Regions from separate parts of the Calderihabitans maritimus genome, predicted to be linked through region 1. Evidence: riboswitches for the same ligand, from Rfam matches in the RefSeq annotation. Region 1 holds a riboswitch; the other holds the start of a gene.
What was found. Region 1 has a riboswitch for thiamine pyrophosphate ahead of thiS (sulfur carrier protein ThiS). Riboswitches for the same ligand answer to the same signal wherever they lie in the genome.
Positions count from the first base shown of each region.

Region 2: linked by a shared signal. The riboswitch ahead of thiC (phosphomethylpyrimidine synthase ThiC) and the one ahead of thiS (sulfur carrier protein ThiS) in region 1 are both predicted to bind thiamine pyrophosphate.

Region 1 is NZ_BDGJ01000195.1:130-9,600, forward strand. Features, by position in the region: partial or broken gene KKC1_RS16920 (hypothetical protein) at 1-70, shown strand, start outside; gene pyrF (orotidine-5'-phosphate decarboxylase) at 27-746, shown strand; gene pyrE (orotate phosphoribosyltransferase) at 751-1,323, shown strand; gene KKC1_RS13625 (alkaline phosphatase family protein) at 1,441-2,934, shown strand; TPP riboswitch at 2,991-3,096, shown strand; gene thiS (sulfur carrier protein ThiS) at 3,165-3,359, shown strand; gene KKC1_RS13635 (thiazole synthase) at 3,361-4,128, shown strand; gene thiH (2-iminoacetate synthase ThiH) at 4,176-5,309, shown strand; gene thiE (thiamine phosphate synthase) at 5,311-5,964, shown strand; gene KKC1_RS13650 (acyl-CoA carboxylase subunit beta) at 6,217-7,746, shown strand; gene KKC1_RS13655 (enoyl-CoA hydratase-related protein) at 7,774-8,556, shown strand; gene KKC1_RS13660 (hydroxymethylglutaryl-CoA lyase) at 8,571-9,471, shown strand, end outside.
Region 2 is NZ_BDGJ01000084.1:18,462-27,932, reverse strand. Features, by position in the region: gene KKC1_RS07460 (gamma-glutamyl-gamma-aminobutyrate hydrolase family protein) at 1-183, shown strand, start outside; gene KKC1_RS07455 (amidohydrolase) at 303-1,442, shown strand; gene KKC1_RS07450 (response regulator) at 1,569-1,961, shown strand; TPP riboswitch at 2,022-2,127, shown strand; gene thiC (phosphomethylpyrimidine synthase ThiC) at 2,224-3,513, shown strand; gene tsaE (tRNA (adenosine(37)-N6)-threonylcarbamoyltransferase complex ATPase subunit type 1 TsaE) at 3,632-4,108, shown strand; gene tsaB (tRNA (adenosine(37)-N6)-threonylcarbamoyltransferase complex dimerization subunit type 1 TsaB) at 4,096-4,812, shown strand; gene rimI (ribosomal protein S18-alanine N-acetyltransferase) at 4,809-5,264, shown strand; gene KKC1_RS07425 (PAS domain-containing sensor histidine kinase) at 5,395-6,825, shown strand; gene KKC1_RS07420 (AEC family transporter) at 6,880-7,776, opposite strand; gene KKC1_RS07415 (ABC transporter substrate-binding protein) at 8,667-9,471, shown strand, end outside.

The DNA.
Region 1 (9,471 bases):
GGCTTGGAAGGAGGGAACCTGCTTTTATGAGGGACAGGGAAAGACTAATTGTGGCCCTCGATACCAGTGACCTGAAGCAGGCGAGCAGAATCGTAGATCTGTTGGCGCCTCACGTAGGTATGTTTAAAGTAGGTATGCAGCTCTATTATAGTCACGGGCCTGAAGCTGTCCGCGAAATTATGCGCCGAGGGGCTAAGGTTTTTCTGGACCTGAAATTACATGACATTCCCAATACAGTAGCCCGGGCGGTAGAGGTGATGGTAGATCTGGGAGTATTTATGTTCAACCTCCACGTTGCCGGTGGCAGGGAAATGCTGAAGCGGGCGGCGGAAACCGCAAGGAGCAGGGCCCAAGAAAAAGGGGTACAGAAGCCGTTGATACTGGGTGTTACAGTTTTGACCAGTTTAGATGAAAAGGCGTTGCGCGAAGAAATTGGTATCCCTAAGCCCCTGCGGGAGACGGTCAAGGATTGGGCATATATGGCCAAAGAAGCGGGATTGGACGGGGTAGTGGCGTCGGCCCAAGAAGTCGAGTTGATCAGAAAAGTGTGTGGCGACGATTTTGTGATCGTCACTCCTGGTATTCGTCCTGCTTGGGCTGAGCACGGGGACCAGAAGAGAGTAACAAGCCCTGCGGAGGCAGTAGCGGCAGGTGCTACCTATCTGGTAGTAGGGCGTCCCGTTACAGCGGCTCCTGATCCCGTAGAAGCGGTGAGGAAAATTATGGATGAAATGGAGGGACTCTAAAATGCTGTCACAAGAAGAGATCTTAAATATGTTCACCTCCTGTGAAGCTCTTTTGGAAGGACATTTTCTTCTCAGTTCAGGACTGCATAGCAATCGTTACATTCAATGTGCCAAGGTTCTCCAGTACCCGGAATATGCTACCAAACTGGCAAGGGAGTTGGCAGAAAGATTTCTCGGTAAAGGTATTAAGGCGGTAGTGGGACCGGCTTTAGGGGGAATTATAGTGGCCCACGAAGTCGCTCGCTGGTTGAATGCCAGGGCTTTATTTACTGAGCGGCAGGATAACTTTATGACGCTGCGTAGGGGGTTCTCAATCGGGCAGGGCGAAAAAGTGCTAGTGGTAGAAGATGTTATTACGACTGGCGGTTCTGTCCAGGAAGTAATTGAAGTGGTTCAGAAGAGCGGGGGTAAGGTAGAAGGAGTTGGAGTTTTGGTTGATCGTAGTGGTGGCCACGTCCGTTTGGATTATCCTGTGGAAAGCCTGTTGTCTCTTACGGTGGAAACTTTTTCAGCCGAAGAATGTCCTTTATGTCGAGCGGGTATACCATTAGTTAAACCTGGCAGTAGAAAGGTGTGAAAAGCAGGATTTATCTATATTTCGCCGAAATGATAATCCGTTTGCGGAGGGCGTTGGCAATAGATCCCTAACTGTCATGCCAAGAGGTTTGGCCCAGACTATGGAGTAGGTGAAGTTATGACTGCCCAGAAAGTTATCCTGTGTATAGTAGATTCTTTTCACCCCGAGGCTCTAACCCGGTGCTTGGAAAAAGGTTCCGTTCCGGCATTTGAGTTTCTTATAAAAAGTGGTTTCTATCACCGAGACTGTGTTTCTGTTTTTCCAACTATGACCCCTACGGCATCCAGCTCGATAGCTACTGGTTTAGGGGTGGACAGGCACCGGGTTCCAGGTTTCATTTGGTTCAATTACCCGGAGCGTCGGTATATCAATTATGGAGCTACTCCAACGGCGGTGTTTAAGATTGGCCCCGCTAACGTAATTCACGAGTTGCTTTATAATCTAAATGAGAAACATTTAAGCGGCCACGTCAATACAGTATTCGAAATATTGGAAGAAAATGGAATATCGACGGCGTCCATTAATTTTTTTATTTACCGCGGACGGAAAGAACATCCAGTACATATACCGAAGTTTCTTAGAATAAGCACTTTCAATCGGGTGCGAGCTAAGAGGGTACTGGGACCGAGAGAATTGGTGATCGGCAGTCTATGCCGACCAAGGCTTTTGGCCCAAGGGATTGGAACGGAGAAGGAAGTCCTACCATGGAAAAAGTTTGGAGTTAATGACGGATATTCCGGTTGGGCTGCCAGTCAGTTGATAAGGAAGGGTAGACAGCCGGATTTCATGATCGTCTATTTTCCCGATACCGACCGGTATTCTCATGTCCATGGTCCCTTAGAAAGTGGGCCCAGTATTGAGAGAGTTGACCGGGAGTTACAACGGATACTCAATAGTTTTCGGTCGTGGGATGAAGCCATGGACAAGACTGTTTTTATAGTAGCGGGCGACCATTCCCAAACGCTTATAGGTAGGTCAAAGCATAATATGATTAACCTGCCCCGGATACTTAAAAAATATCGACTGCTGGGTATGAGGGAAAGGCAGGTGGAGGAAAGAGATCTGGCCATATGTCCCAATGAGCGTATGGCTTCGGTGGAAATTCTTCACCGTGATCCGGAATTATTGGAAGAGATAGCTTACCTCTTGGCTCGGGATGAACGAATAAGTCAAGTCATGTGGAAAAAAAGGGATGAATACATAGTAATGCAAGGAGGTTCGGGTAAGATTCTGTCTTTCCGACCGGGAGGGCCGCTACGGGATGCCTACGGCAGGCGTTGGAAGGTGGAAGGTAATTTAGACGTGATTGACGCTTCCTGCCGTGGGGAAGAAATAATTTACCGGGAGTATCCCGATGCTTTAGAACGGATACGGGCGGCTCTGGAAGTTTTCCCGGGGCGGAGAATCCTTCTCTCGGCTCTTCCGGGCTACGAGTTCAGTGGGGAAAGTGCTCCTTTGCACCCGGGAGGAGGAAGCCATGGTTCTCTTCATAAAGAAGATTCCACAGTACCGCTTATTATTGCCGGGTCTTCCGAAGACTTATCAAATCCTCGTATAGTAGATTTTGTTCCATATATCTTAAAACATTTCGGGATTAATAATAAAGTTTAACTCGTTGACTTCTGTGGAAAAAACTGATAAAATATGCGCAACAACTAAAAATACCGTAAGTCCACTAGGGGTGCCTGCAGGAGCAGGCTGAGAAAGGGGAAACCCTTACCCTTTGAACCTGACCTGGGTAATTCCAGCGTAGGGAAGTGGGTGAAGGATAGATATAGCCGCCCCTTCGCTTTTGGCGGCTTTTGTCTTATCCTATAGTGAAGGGGGGACGGAAGTTGAAAGTGACCGTGAACGGCAAGGTAGTAGAGCTGCGACAAGGGATGACCGTTCTAGAGTATTTGAGGGAGAAGAAAGTTAACCCTGACGGAGTTATTGTCGTCTATAATTCAGACGTGCTTAACCGGGAAGATTGGGATGCAACCGTTTTGAAGGAAGAAGACACAGTAGAGATTCTAACTATGATGGGAGGTGGATAACGTGACTGACGAGCTGGTAATAGGGGGCAAGAAGTTAACCAATCGCCTATTTCTGGGGACGGGAAAATTCCCTTCCAAGAAGATGATAACCGAAGCCTTGCGGAGATCCGGGGCGCAAGTAGTTACAGTAGCCCTGCGCAGGATTGATTTTGAGGCTCAGGAAGAAAACGTTTTAAATTATATACCCAAAGATTGTATCTTGATGCCTAACACTTCAGGGGCCCGAAATGCCGAGGAAGCGGTAAGAATAGCTGAAATAGCACGAGCGGCGGGCTGCGGAAATTGGGTGAAAATCGAAGTAATTTCAGATAATAAATATTTACTGCCGGATAACTATGAAACAGTTAAGGCCACGGAAATTCTTGTAAAAAAAGGATTTGTAGTTTTGCCCTACATGCACCCGGACCTTATGGTAGCTAAACGGTTACAGGAGGCCGGCGCTGCTGCGGTAATGCCTCTTGGATCTCCCATTGGAAGCAACCGGGGTCTAAAAACTAAAGAAATGATACGTATCTTAATCGAAGAAATCGATTTGCCCGTAATAGTGGATGCCGGTATTGGCAGGCCGTCCCAAGCTGCTGAAGCCATGGAGATGGGAGCTGCGGCTGTGTTGGTGAATACGGCTATTGCTACGGCTGATGACCCGCCGGCTATGGCTGAGGCGTTCAGTCTTGCGGTTCAGGCGGGAAGGAAAGCGTTTCTGGCGGGTCCGGGAAGGATTAAAGAATTTGCCGAAGCATCTTCACCGCTTACCGGCTTTCTGCGCTAGGCGGATTAAAGAACTTTTTTGGATTACGAAGGATGGGAAGAGGAAAGATGAGCTTTTATGAACTAGTCCAGAAATACAGGGAATTTCCCGTGGAAGAATTTTGGGGAAAAGTTACTGATAGCCAAGTCGAGAAGATTATAGCCCAGGACCGTTTAAATACTTTGGACTTTTTGGCTTTATTATCAGAAAAAGCCCAAAATTATCTTGAACCTATGGCCCAAAAAGCGCATAGATTAACCGTGCAGAATTTTGGTAAGGTTATTTTTCTTTATACTCCCATGTATTTATCTAATTATTGTGCCAATCAATGCGCTTACTGTGGTTTCAGTGCTCTGAACCGAATGCCCAGAAAAAAACTAAGTTTAAGTCAAGTGGAAGAAGAAGCGCGTTTGATTGCCGCTACGGGGTTGCGTCATATCTTAATTTTGACTGGTGAATCCCGGTCAAAAGCACCAATCTCATATCTTAAAGAATGTGTCAAGATCTTAAAAAAGTATTTTTCTTCCATATCTATAGAGATATATCCGTTGGAAACGGAAGAATACCGCCAGCTGGTTGATGCGGGAGTGGATGGCCTTACTATTTACCAGGAAACTTATGATGAGTTGATCTACGACCGGGTACACCTGAAGGGGCCTAAAAAGAATTACAGGTTCCGGCTTGACGCACCGGAGAGGGGTGCGCGAGCAGGAATGAGGTCTGTAAATATCGGGGCGCTGCTGGGGCTGGGTGATTGGAGAAAAGACGCTTTCTTCACCGGACTGCATGCCCATTATCTCCAAAACAAGTATCTGGATGTGGAAATCAGCGTTTCTCTACCTCGGCTGCGTAGCTATCCGGGAACAATTAAAGAATTCAAACCTTATTGCCAGGTGAACGACAAAGAATTGGTCCAGTTTATGCTGGCCCTCCGGCTTTTCCTGCCCCGGTGTGGTATTACCATATCTACCCGGGAAGCTCCTGACTTCAGGGACAACATAATTGGACTGGGAGTTACCAAGATGTCTGCCGGTTCGGTGACTGCGGTGGGCGGACGGATTAACCGCGGGAAAGAAAATAACATTCCTCAGTTCGATATCTTAGATGAACGGAGCGTTTCGGAAATTAGAGAGATGATTTTAAGCAAAGGGTATCAACCGGTGTTTAAAGACTGGCATCCTATAGAAGTCGAGGTGTCGTGATATGGCTTTGGCTGACCGAGTGAGGGAGATTTTTAATACCGATCTCTACGGTATTACCTGTGAAGAGTATGCTCGCGGCAGGAACAACGTGGAGACGGTGCAAGAGATGATCAAAGCAGGCATCCAGATAATCCAGTACAGGGAGAAAAAGAAAAAGAGTCTTTACAAATATCAGGAATGTTTGCAAATAAGAGAAATCACCAGAAGGGCAGGAGTAACTTTCATTGTTAACGATGATGTTGATATAGCTCTTTTGGTAAAAGCTGACGGGATTCACATCGGGCAAGAAGACCTGCCGGCAGATAAGGTAAGAGAGTTGGTGGGCGATGATATGATTATTGGCGTTTCCACTCATTCGCCGGAACAGGCTTGGGATGCGGTGCGAAGAGGAGCCGACTATATCGGTGTGGGACCGATTTTCCCCACTAAAACCAAGGAAGATGTGTGTGATCCTGTAGGCTTGGAGTACCTGGAATATGTGGTTGAAAACCTGAGTATTCCCTTTGTGGCTATCGGGGGTATTAAAGAACATAACATATCTCAGGTTCGGGAGAAAGGCGCCAGGTGTATAGCCATGGTTACAGAAATTGTAGGGGCCGAGGATATCCCTAAGAAGGTGGAAGCGATTCGGAAGGTTCTAGCAGCGGCAGTTTAAGTAATTTTGTGCACTTTTTTTCTCGAAAAGTGTATGAATATTTACGAAATTAACTGTCTGTTATTCAACAGCCCATCGAGAAGATGGGCTTCTTTTTTTAGAACGAAAATATATGATGTGCTGAATGCCTGAAACAGAGGTGAGGGGGGTAAATGGCTGGCGGCAGGTATGAGAGTGGCATATAGATTGCTTGAGCTAGAGTGCCGTAAGATAGGTTAGCTAATATACATGGCTTTTACGGGAGGAAAAAGTATGAGTTCAGATCGGGAATTGAAACAAAGGGCTGAAGTTATCCGTAAAGGCGGCGCACCAAAATACCATCAGAAAAATGCAGAGAAGGGAAAAATGTTTGTTAGGGATCGACTTAAATTACTGTTAGATCCCGGTTTGGAAGCGGAGGACGGGTTTTGGGCTAATTGTCTGGCTCCGGACCTCCCAGCCGATGCAGTAGTAACTGGAATTGGAAAGATCAATGGTCGTACGGTCTGTTACATGGCCAATGATTCAACCGTCAAAGCCGGTTCCTGGGGATGGAGAACGGTGGAGAAAATAATTCGTATTCAGGAGACGGCTATGAACCTGAAGGTACCTATGCTTTACTTGGTGGATTCAGCCGGAGCCCGTATTACCGACCAGGTAGAGATGTTTCCGGGAAGGCGTGGCGCAGGACGCATCTTTTATAACCAGGTGAAGATGTCCGGGATGGTTCCCCAAATCTGTCTCCTTTTTGGCCCCTCCGCTGCCGGTGGCGCTTATATTCCGGCCTTTTGCGACGTGGTTATAATGGTTGAAGGTAATGCCAGCATGTATCTGGGCTCTCCCCGGATGGCCGAGATGGTAATCGGGGAAAAAGTAACCCTGGAGGAGATGGGCGGGGCACGGATGCATTGCACAGTCAGCGGATGCGGTGATATTCTGGTGCAGAGTGAAGAAGAGGCGATCAGGGTTGCCCGTCGCTATTTGAGCTACTTTCCGCAGAACTACAAAGAGAAACCACCGATGACTGAACCGGCTCCACCCGTGTTACACGGTCCCAGCATTGAAGAAATCATACCGGAGCGGGAAAGCGTTGCTTTCGATATGTATCAAATTATTGAGCGTCTTATCGACCGGAACAGCTTCCTGGAAATTAAGAAGCTTTTTGCCCCTGAATTAATAACCGGACTGGCCCGGTTAAACGGTCGTCCCATAGGGGTGCTGGCCAACCAGCCGAAAGTGATGGGAGGGGTGCTCTTTGTAAATTCTGCCGATAAAGCAGCCAAATTTGTTAACTTATGTGATGCCTTCAATATTCCCCTCCTGTTTCTTATGGACGTACCGGGCTTTATGGTGGGTACGGAGGTGGAGCGACAGGGGATTATCCGTCACGGTGCCAAGATGATTTCGGCCATATCCGAAGCCACGGTACCCAAGATCTCGGTAGTGGTCAGGAAAGCCTACGGGGCCGGCCTGTATGCGATGTGTGGTCCGGCTTTTGAGCCTGACTGCTGTTTGGCACTACCTTCGGCGCAGATTGCGGTGATGGGTCCGGAAGCAGCTGTTAATGCCGTCTATTTCAACAAAATCGAGACTTTACCCGAGGAAGAGAGGGCTGCGTTCGTGGAGCAGAAAAGAAAAGAGTACCGGGAAGACATAGATATCTACCGGCTGGCGGCGGAGTTGGTAGTCGATCATGTTGTTGTCGGCTCTGAATTGCGAGACGAATTAATCCGTCGTTTTGAGCTATACTCCACGAAAGAAAAGACTTTCAGCGAAAGAAAACATGGGGTTACCCCGGTGTAAAGACTGCTTTAAAAGGAGGTTTCCAACTTGGAATGGGAAACAATTGAAGTGGCCCGGGAAGACCATGTTGCGATTGTATCTTTCAACCGTCCAGAGGCCTTGAATGCCTTGAGTACCCAGATGGCTAAGGACCTTATTAACGTTCTTGGTTATTTGGAAGAGAAGAAGGACGTCTGGGCTGCCGTTCTTACTGGGGGAAAGTCGCGGGCATTTTGTGTTGGCGCTGATCTAAAGGAAAGGAAAAATATGGACACAGAACAGATGAAACGCCAGAGAGCGCTGTTCGTAAAAGCTTTTAAAACGGTGATGAACTTCCCCAAGCCTTTGATTGCGGCAGTTCACGGTTATGCTCTGGGCGGAGGATTTGAATTCGCCCTGGGTTGCGATTTCATTATTGCTGACGAGACGGCAGTCTTCGGCCTGCCGGAAGTTACTTTGGCCATTATTCCAGGAGGAGGGGGGACCCAGAATCTTCCTAGGATAATTGGCAAGCACCGGGCAAAGGAGCTTATTTTCACCGGGAGGCGCATTTCCGCTCCCGAGGCTGCCGCCTGGGGGATTGTAAATCGGGTGGTGCCGGAGGGTGAGCTGGAAAAAACTTATCGAGAACTGATGAAAGAAATCACCCAAAACGGTCCCATAGCCCTCCAGCAGGCCAAACGAGCTATAAACTTCGGGGTTGAAGTGGAGCTAGATACTGGTATGGCTTTCGAAGCTGAATGCTATAATGTTTGTTTAACCACCGAGGACCGGAATGAAGGTTTACGGGCGTTTAACGAAAAGAGGAAACCGGTATATAAGGGGTGTTAAGGGAGGGATACTTATTGAATCAGATCAGGTTAAGCCAAATTGAACTGCCTCGAAAGGTGATTATCGGTGAATGTTGGGCTCGGGACGGCCTGCAAAACGAGAAAAAAATCATTCCCACGGAGCAAAAAGTTTATATGATCAATAAGTTTCAGGAATTGGGATTTAAGAAAATTGAAGTAACCAACTTTGCCCACCCTAAGTACCTTCCGCAGTTTGCCGACGCACTGGAAGTGCTAAAAAGGATCGACCGGAAGCCGGGGGTGGATTTCAGGGCTATCGTCACGAATATGCGAGGGCTGGAGCGAGCTATCGAAGCCAAAGAAATGGGATATCCGGTACAGGAGCTGGCTTTTGTCATCTCAGCCAGCGAGGCCCATAACAAGGCCAACGTTAATATGAGTCATAAAGAAAATATGGCCCTTTTGGAGAAGATGTGCGAGAAGGCTCTTGAACACGGTTTTAACATTCTGGCCTGGGTGCTTACCGCATTCGGTTGTCCCATTAAGGGCGACGTCCCAATAGAGAAAGTAGTTGAGTTTGGGAAATGGTGGAAGAGCTTGGGTGCACGGTGGATAGGTTTTGGCGATACGACCGGCATGTGTAATCCCAGGCAGGCCAGTTATTTTTACGAATACATCAAGGATGAAGGTTTCACGCCGGAAGAAATTATAGTACATTTCCATGATACCCGAGGAACCGGGATCGCCAACAACGTAGCTGCCCTCCAGGCGGGGATGATATACTTTGATACTTCAATCGGAGCTATCGGCGGACAACCGGCAACGGGGGCTCCATTGTATCACTTGGGATACGCCGGGAATACCTGTACGGAAGATTTGGTATGCATGTTCGAAGAAATGGGAGTTGATACCGGCATTGATATACAGGGCTTGATGGAAGTCGGAAGAGAAGCGG
Region 2 (9,471 bases), on a different contig from region 1:
ATACGGCGTCCGGCCCCCGGATTCACGGTCAGTGCCCGCGCGGCCGACGGAGTAGTTGAGGCGCTGGAAGCAACTTCCTTCGGCTTTGTTATAGGGGTCCAGTGGCATCCCGAATGTATGTGGAAACGTGACCCAAAGGCCAAAGCTCTATTTGAAACTTTTGTTAAAGAATGCAAAAATTAAATTTTTAAATAATAAATTGCCTTTTTCTATTGAAATTGACAGGAATTAACGGTATATTTGTTTATGATTGTTTTTTGATAACTGATTTCGAATAGCAATTTCTATAGGGAGGAAATATGGTGCTGGCTCTTGTAGGGGGAACAGTATTGACCATGGAGGGTCCAGTGTACTCTCCAGGGACCGTGCTAATAAAGGATGGTAAGATTTGCGGCGTGGGGGAGAGACTACCTTTACCTCCAGAGGCAGAAGTATTGGACGTTACAGGCAAAGTGGTTATGCCTGGGCTAGTGGAGGCCCACTGTCATTTAGGGATATTGGAGGAAATTTACCGGATTGAGGGAAATGATCTCAATGAAATTTCGGATCCCGTAACTCCTCACCTTCGGGCTTTGGACGCGGTTAATCCGGAGGATGAAGGTTTTAAGGATGCTCTGGCAGCAGGGATTACGACTGTCTTGACGGGGCCCGGTAGTGCTAACGTAATAGGTGGGCAGACCCTGGTGATGAAAACTCATGGGACCGTGGTAGATAAGATGGTACTCCGTCAACCGGCAGGGCTCAAGGTTGCTTTTGGAGAAAATCCTAAACGGGTCCATGGAGAACAGCAGAAAAAACAACCTGCTACCCGGATGGCCATTACCGCCCTGCTACGCGAACAGTTGGTTAAGGCTCAAAATTATTTAAAGAAACTCTCCCGGGAAGAAGGGGAAAGAGACCTAAGATTGGAGCCCTTGGTTCAGGTATTACGAAAAGAGATTCCCCTGCAGGCCCATGTTCACCGGGCCGATGATATAATGACAGCGTTGCGTATCGCCGGAGAGTTTCAATTGGATTTGATATTGGTACACTGTACCGAGGGACACAAGGTGGTCGAAGAACTGGCCCGTTATAATGTGCCGGTTATAGTAGGGCCCACTTTAACCAGCCGTTCCAAAGTGGAATTAAAGGAAAGGACTTTTCGGACACCTGCCCTTTTAAGTAAAGCAGGAGTAAAAGTTGCCCTCATGACCGATCACCCGGTAATCCCTGTCCAGTATCTTCCTTTATGTGCTGCTTTGGCGGTAAAAGAAGGGATGGCGGAAGAGGAAGCGCTCAAAGCTATAACCCTGTATCCGGCGCAGATATTGGGAGTTGCCCATCGGGTAGGTAGTATTGCTCCCGGTAAAGATGCTGATATTATTGTCGCCAGCGGTTCACTACTGGATCTTAAATCTCGCGTGGAAATGGTTCTGGTTAACGGTGAAGTGGTAGTGTCCTGAATCAGCAACTTTTGAAATGTTAAAATTGGGTAAAGTTTATAAAAAAATGTATAATTTTGCAGGTATTGGATAGTTTATGGCGAATATTGTAGTTAAGAAAGGTACACGGGCAGGGAGGATAGTAACATGGTTTCCTGTGATATTCTTATTGTAGATGACCAGCCGGGTATTCGTTCCTTGCTGAAAATGGTTTTCGTCGAGGAGGGATACCGGGTGGCCACGGCCACCAACGGACTGGAAGCAGTAGAAAAGACCAGTAAGCTCTTGCCCAGATTGATAATTATGGACATTAGGATGCCGGTCATGGATGGGGTAACTGCTTTAAAGAACATCAAAACGCTTTATCCCCGGATACCGGTTATTCTGATGACGGCTTATGCTGATGCCATCCAGCTGGGAAAGGCTAAAGAATTAGGTGCTGAAGGATGTATTTACAAACCTTTCGATGTAGATAACATTAGAAAGAGAGTGTTGGAGATTATGGACCATAATTCCGAAGAAGTAGGTAATTTGGCCTGAAGGCGGCAGGAATCAATGAACTTAGACAGAATTAGAATAATAACGGGAAAATTGTATTATCAAATCCACTAGGGGTGCTCTTTTGAGCTGAGAGGAACTCGAAAGTTCCAACCCTTAGAACCTGAATCTGGGTAATACCAGCGGAGGGAAGTGGATTTTTGGTTCAGAGGAAAACCCACTACCCAGTGGGTTTTTCTTTTAATTTACTTACTTGCTTTAAAATTCAATGTTGTAAAGTGAGGTGATTGTCGTGTCAACCCAAATGTTAAAGGCGCGGCGAGGAGAGATTACTCTTGAGATCAAAAAGGTTGCGGAAAAAGAAAATTTGAGTCCGGAGGTTGTAGCCCAAAGAGTAGCTGACGGTACGGTAGTTATTCCGGCCAATATTAATCACCAAAACCTGGTCCCTGGAGGTTTTGGTTTGGGTTTGCGTACCAAAGTCAACGCGAATATAGGCACCTCCACAGCGTACCCTGATATTGACCGAGAAATTGAAAAACTGAGGGCTGCTTTACAGGCAGGGGCCGATGCAATCATGGATTTGAGTACCGGGCCGGATATGGACAGCTCTCGGCGTAAGATCCTGGTGGAATCTCCTGTCCCCGTGGGGACCGTTCCTATTTATCAGGCTGCGGTAGAGGCCATGGACAGGTACGGATCCATTGTCCAGATGACTGCCGATGATCTTTTCCGGGTAATAGAAAAGCAGGCTCAAGATGGTGTAGATTTTATGACTGTACATTGCGGGGTTACCCTGGAAGTTATCAGCCGTTTGAAAGAACAGGGTAGAATAGCTGACATTGTCAGTCGTGGCGGGTCCTTTATAACCGGCTGGATGTTGCACCATGAAAGAGAAAATCCTCTTTATGAAAATTTTGACCGGCTCCTGGACATAGCCCTGCGTTATGATGTTACTCTGAGTTTAGGTGATGGTCTCCGGCCTGGCTGTTTGGCCGATGCCACCGACCGGGCCCAAGTACAAGAGCTTTTGATTTTAGGAGAACTGGTGGACAGGGCAAGGAAGGCAGGAGTGCAGGTTATGGTGGAAGGTCCCGGACATGTACCCTTGAATCAGATAGAAGCTAATATAACTTTGGCTAAACGGATTTGTCAGGGGGCACCTTTTTACGTCCTGGGGCCGGTGGTTACTGATGTTGCACCGGGTTACGATCACATCACTGCTGCCATTGGGGGAGCGATAGGGGCGGCAGCGGGGGCAGATTTCTTATGCTATGTGACGCCGGCAGAACACCTGGGTTTACCCTCCATTGATGATGTAAGGGAAGGGGTAATCGCTGCCCGAATTGCAGCCCATGCCGCCGATGTGGTCAAAGGTATTCCCGGTGCTCGGGAATGGGATGAGAAAATGGCCAGAGCGAGAAAAGAATTAAATTGGGAAGAACAAATTCGCTTAGCTATAGATCCGGAAAAAGCTCGGCGTTATCGGGAACAAAGGAACATCGGAAACGCTGAAGCCTGTTCAATGTGCGGTGATTTTTGTGCCATGAAAATAGTTGGTGAATTTTTGGGCAAGCCGGTAGAAAAGTGCTAGAGTAAGAAGCGCCCCGTATGGGAAGATTTCCAGAGCAAGGTATGCTTGAGCAGCGTGCGTTTTTCTCCGGTCATGGTTTGGGCATACTAGGAAAAAACAAGTCGGCATGAGGTGGGTTATGCTGCAGATTGTAACCGACAGTACTGAAGCCACGGTAAAATTAGGGGAAAAACTAGGCAAATGTCTTTGGAAGGGAGCGGTCATTTGCCTTATTGGGGACCTGGGTACCGGTAAGACTACCTTTGTTAAAGGATTGGCCCGGGGATTAGGTGTAGAAGAACCTGTTACCAGCCCCACTTTCACTTTGATAAATCAATACCAGGGGAAATTTGCGGTTTGTCACCTCGATGTATACCGTTTGGAAGACCCAGAGGAAATTTTTGAACTGGGATTGGAGGATTGTTTTCAGACGGAGAAGGTAATCATTATTGAGTGGGCGGAAAAAATATTAGATCTACTTACAGGAGAGTACCTGCTGGTAGAAATCCGCAGGGCCGATTCTAATGAGGAAGACAAACGTCTTCTGGTTTTTCAACCGCGGGGTAGCAGGTTTTACCAGCTTTTGGAGGAGTGGGAGAAGCAATGCGAGTACTAGGCCTAGATACGGCTACGCCGGTAGCGGGTTTGGCAGTTCTGGAAGATGGACGCCTGCTGGGGGAGCTCTTTCTAAACACCGGTAGAACTCATTCGGAAAAATTGTTACCCGCCCTTCATCAACTGTTGGATTACTGCGAATTAAAGCTGAGAGATATAGATGGTTTTGCCGTAGCCATCGGCCCTGGTTCCTTTACCGGCCTGCGTATAGGGTTGGCTACGGCTAAAGGTTTTGCTCATAGTCTGGGGAAACCTCTGGTGGGGGTACCTACTCTGGATGCACTGGCCCTGAACGCTGCGGGAGCAGGAGGGATAATCTGTCCTATTTTAAATGCCCGTAAGAACGAGGTTTATGCGGCCCTTTATGTCTCCCACAACGGTCAGGAATTGAACCGCCTAAGTCAATATATGGCTGTTTCTCCTGCCGAGCTGGTTGATCTCCTGGAGCAGTATGAGGAACCTGTGACTCTTTTGGGAGACGGGGTGGCTGTTTTGGGTACAGAATTGAGAGAGAAGTTGGGCAACAGAGCCCGCTGGATGGTGAATACCCTTAGCCTGCCCCGGGCCTCGCAGATAGCTTACCTGGGATTGGTGCGGCTTCAACAGAAGTCGGCGGAGGATATAAAAGAACTGGTACCTTTTTACATTCGGCCTTCTGAAGCGGAGGCCCGACTCATGGCCAAAGAACGGGGAGTTGAAAAGTGAAGGGAATAAAGTATTCCATAGAACCTATGCAGGTGAAGCACCTAGAGGAAGTCCTGGCCATTGAAAAAGTTTCTTTTCCTACTCCCTGGTCCCGACATGCTTTCTGGAGCGAACTTTGCCAAAATGAATTTGCCCACTACTTCGTCTGTACCGTAGAAGGAAAAGTGGCAGGCTATGCTGGCATGTGGGTCATTCTTGATGAAGCGCATGTCACGACCCTGGCGGTGGCTCCCGAATTTCGGGGCAGGAAATTGAGCCGTGCGCTTCTTGCGGAGCTTGTACGCCAGGCAACCTGTCTGGGTGCCAATTACATTACGCTGGAAGTTCGTCCCAGCAATTACCCGGCTCGAAAGTTGTACGGCAGTATGGGCTTTGAAGCGACGGGTATCCGCAAGGGGTACTACACTGACAATCAGGAAGATGCGATAATTATGACTAAAAACCTGCGTTAATTTGTTTATGTTTTTAGTTTGGCTCGTTATAAAAAATTATTTACTAGCAGATGGTAAAATTATGCAGGGAATTAAGCAGGAGACGTCGAAGATTACATGCCAACAGAGACGGTAAAGACAGGTGACATAAATGAGTAAAGAGTTCATTAATGGTATTTATCTTAATCGTAATATATTGAACTGGATGTTTGACGGGTTGGTTTTATTTGATGAGTGGGGAAAGTTACTGTTTGCCAACCAGGCTTTTTTAAAGATGACTGAATATGATGCTCAAGAATTAAAGAAGATTTCTTTTAATGACTTCTGTCTTAAACTTTTTGATAGTGAGACTAATAAAAGTCTTCAGGAAAAATGGCCTACAGAGACCACATGCTGGGTCAAAGGAAAATTGAGGACCAAAAGAAACCGCTGGTTACCGGTTAAAACAACCATACTCAATTGGCCGAACATGCTTGGGGAGTCACTGGGGAATGTTTTGTTGGCCATACCGGTTGCTGTGGAAAAGGCTTCCGACCAGTGGCAGGTTGTTTGTTACGCGATGATGAATGCATTAGAGGTTGCCGTCATAGGAGTCGACGCTCAAGGCAAAATTTTTCTGTTCAACCGCTCGGCGGAGCGACTGACCAATCGAAGTTATGAGGAAGTTTTCGGGAAGGATCATGATGAAGTTTTCAAGATCCCGGAAAAACAGCAATTTTTGCGAAAGGCCCTTGTAGAGGGGAAAGAGGTCTATAATCAAGAAATGGACTACTGCTGGTATGCGGGACGGCCGGGTAGCTTTGTTTTCAATGCCTGCCAGCTAAGGGATGGTGACGGTCAGATTATAGGAGCCGTAATGTTGATAGAGGAAACCACGGAAAAGCGCCGGTTGGAATATGAAGCGGCCCGGGCAGAGACTTTAATGGTCTTAAGCGAGGTTGCCGCGGGAGTTGCCCACGAAGTTCGCAACCCGTTGACAACGATACGCGGATTTGTTCAACTGCTCCAAGTGAAATTGGGAGAGGAAAATGAATACAGTAAATACCTGCAGCTCATTTTAGCTGAAATAGACCGGGCCAATAAAATTATCAGCGAATTTCTGGTGGCAGCCAGACCTAAAGAGGCCAAAAAACAACTGGTCGATCTTAACAAGATTGTGACGGAAACCTTGTTGCTAGTTGAAAGCCAGGCCATTCTGCAGGACGTGGAGGTTACCAAAGAGCTGAGTGATGAACTCCCGTTGCTCGAACTGGTTGAAACTCAAATAAAACAGGTATTGTTAAATCTGACTAGAAATGCCTTGCAGGCCATGCCCGATGGGGGAACGTTAAGTATAATTACCTACAGCCAGGACGACTGGGTTTGGATTAAACTAAGGGATACCGGCGTTGGTATGCCCCCGGAGCACCTGAACAAGCTTTTTAGCCCGTTTTTTACTACTAAGGAAGGAGGCTCGGGTCTGGGGCTGACCATTTCTCATCGTATCGTGAAAAACCACGGGGGAACTATCCAGGTGGAAAGTAGCCCGGGAAAAGGTACTACGGTTACGATAAAACTGCCGGTAACGAAAGGTGGCAATTGATAAAGCAAGTGAATGGTGTGTGGGTCAATATTTTTTTTAAGATTAGATTATTTGCTAAATGATGACGTTAAGCAACATGCTCAAAGTAATAATACTCAATAAAGTACTTATAAAAGTAATAGATGAAACCAGATTCGGCTCAGTGTCATATTGCAAGGCATATAATGTGGTAATTGCCGCTGTGGGCATGGCTGCTTCAACTATCATCACCTTTCCTAAGAGTGGTTCTACCGGAAGCAATAAGGTAATACCCCAGGCGATAAGCGGGGACAGAAGAAGCCGGAATACCAGAGCTAAAGAGATTTTTCCCCAATCAAAATTGACAATTTTGATTTCTGCCAATTGCATTCCTAAGACCAACATAATGGAGGGGATGGCAGCCTCAGCTACAATATTTATGGCCGCCAAAATATTCTCCGGCATGGGAAGATTGAGATATTGCCATACCAGAGCAGCAATACCGGCATGGACAATGGGCATTTTAACAACTGAGAGCAAAGCTTCTCGTACCTCCAGTTTGCCTTTGGCCGCGAAATACAATCCAAGGGTGCTCATGACGATGGTATGGAAAATCATAATCGCCACGGCATATTGAAAACCGTTGTCCCCGAAAGCAAAAAGAATTATCGGGGCCCCCAAATTACCGTTATTCATAAAAGCCGTGGCCAGAATCAACCCGTTGGTAATAGAAGCGTTATATTTTCTAATACGGGACAGCCCTTTGACCAAGAGAATCAGGATAACGGACAGGAGTATTCCGTAAATTACAATGTACAAATAAGTGCTGTCCAACCGATTTTTATAAAACGTACGAAAGATAAGTGCCGGTGTCATCAGGTAGAGGGCAGTGGTGGAAACAGATTTTATATGCAACCGCAAGGCTTTCTGGCCTATATAGCCTACAAGGAAAATTAAAAAAACAGGCATTACAACCTGAAATAGCATTGACATTTGCGAAAACTCCCTGTGAACTTAATGCTTTCATACTTACTTAAATGTATTATCGTTAATTTATAGTTAATGTCAAGAGGTTTTAGTTTTCTTAATGAGCTGCCGGCAGGGCGAGTCTTAAACAGTCATGTTCGCCGGAGCCGTCCCGTCGTTAGCTGAACTTAACCACGTGCAGGGTGGCTCTGTCAAGGCCGCCATAAAGCTAATTTTTTTTTAAATTGTTCGTCAAAAAATTTTTGCTTTTAGGAAGGAATTAAAACTAGTTCTGTTGAATACGCATAATATAATGTAATGGTAACTGAAGTTACCGTTAGTACTAATTCTCAAAAAGAGGTCAATAGGCACCATCCATCAAAAATAATATTATTTAATGACAACAGGCTATGAAGGTCTGACTAGCGGTTAAGGAAACCGGTCTGCATTCATAGCTTTTTTGCATTAAAAGCGTCCCATTACTTACTAATATTTCAATGCTGGGCAGAAGGGGAAGTATTTTAATTGGGCCACGAAGGCCTTGTCCTTGCTGAAGCGAGGAAGCCTTTCGTGGCTTTTTGCTTTAGCGGTTTGGGGCTCTGAAATCTTGGCACAGAGCTTTTAACCTCCTTGAACCGGCGCGGGATTGGCAAGCCCGCGGGCCAGTGTCCTCCTTTCTCTGACGGGGTGGGTTTGGAGAACTACCCGAGCCTGCCCCGGGAGGAAATTTTAATGAAATGAAGTTGCGGATTGACGGTTTAATTACGTGGGAATTAGTCATGGAGGTTTGGGCTTGCTGGGAATTGGCAAGCGAGTTTCCATGGTTATTTCTTTTGCGACAGAGGTGATGAGGGGAAAGTTATGAAAAAATTTTGCAGGTTATTGTTAAAAATTCAAAATTATGGAGGCGAATCTTTATGTTTGTTGGGAAAAAATTGCTCGTTATTTCGATGCTTAGTTTCCTCGTAGTATTTTGGATTGCCGGCTGCTCGGGTCCAAAGGGAGAAACGGGAAGCAGCGTTAAGGATGCAGCGGGTAAGGAACCTGCCACCTATACCATTGCCGATGCTACCGGCGACTGGGGTTTTCCTGCTCCCTATACCCACTACCAGAGGGGACCGGGTTATATCCGGATGAGTTTTATTTTTGACACCCTGGTATGGAAAGACAAAAACGGGTTTACAGGGGCATTGGCCGAAAAATGGCAGTACCTGAAAGAAGAGAATGCTTATCTATTTAACCTGCGAAAAGATGTTAAGTGGCACGACGGCAAAAAGTTTACAGCCCAAGACGTTTTGTTTACCTTTCAGTATGTAAAAAAACACCCCTATGCCTGGGTTGATACCAGTATAGTCAAAGACGTGACAGCACCTGATGATTACTCTGTAAAGGTTTATTTGGGAAAACCGTATGCTCCATTTTTGGCCAATGTTGCCGGTACCTTACCGATTCTTCCCGAACATATTTATAAAGATGTTGACAATCCCGGGAGCTGGAAAGATATTAAAGCGGCAACCGGTACCGGACCGTATAAATTGGTTGACTATAACCAAGAACATGGGACCTACCTTTATGAGGCCTATGAAGATTACTATTTGGGCAAGCCCAAAGTGGACAAAATTCGCTTTATAAAAGTAAGCGAACAAATGACGCCAGCTGCATTGCTGGATGGCACCGCCAATGCAGGTACAGTTCCTCCCGAGATGGTGGATAGATTCAAAG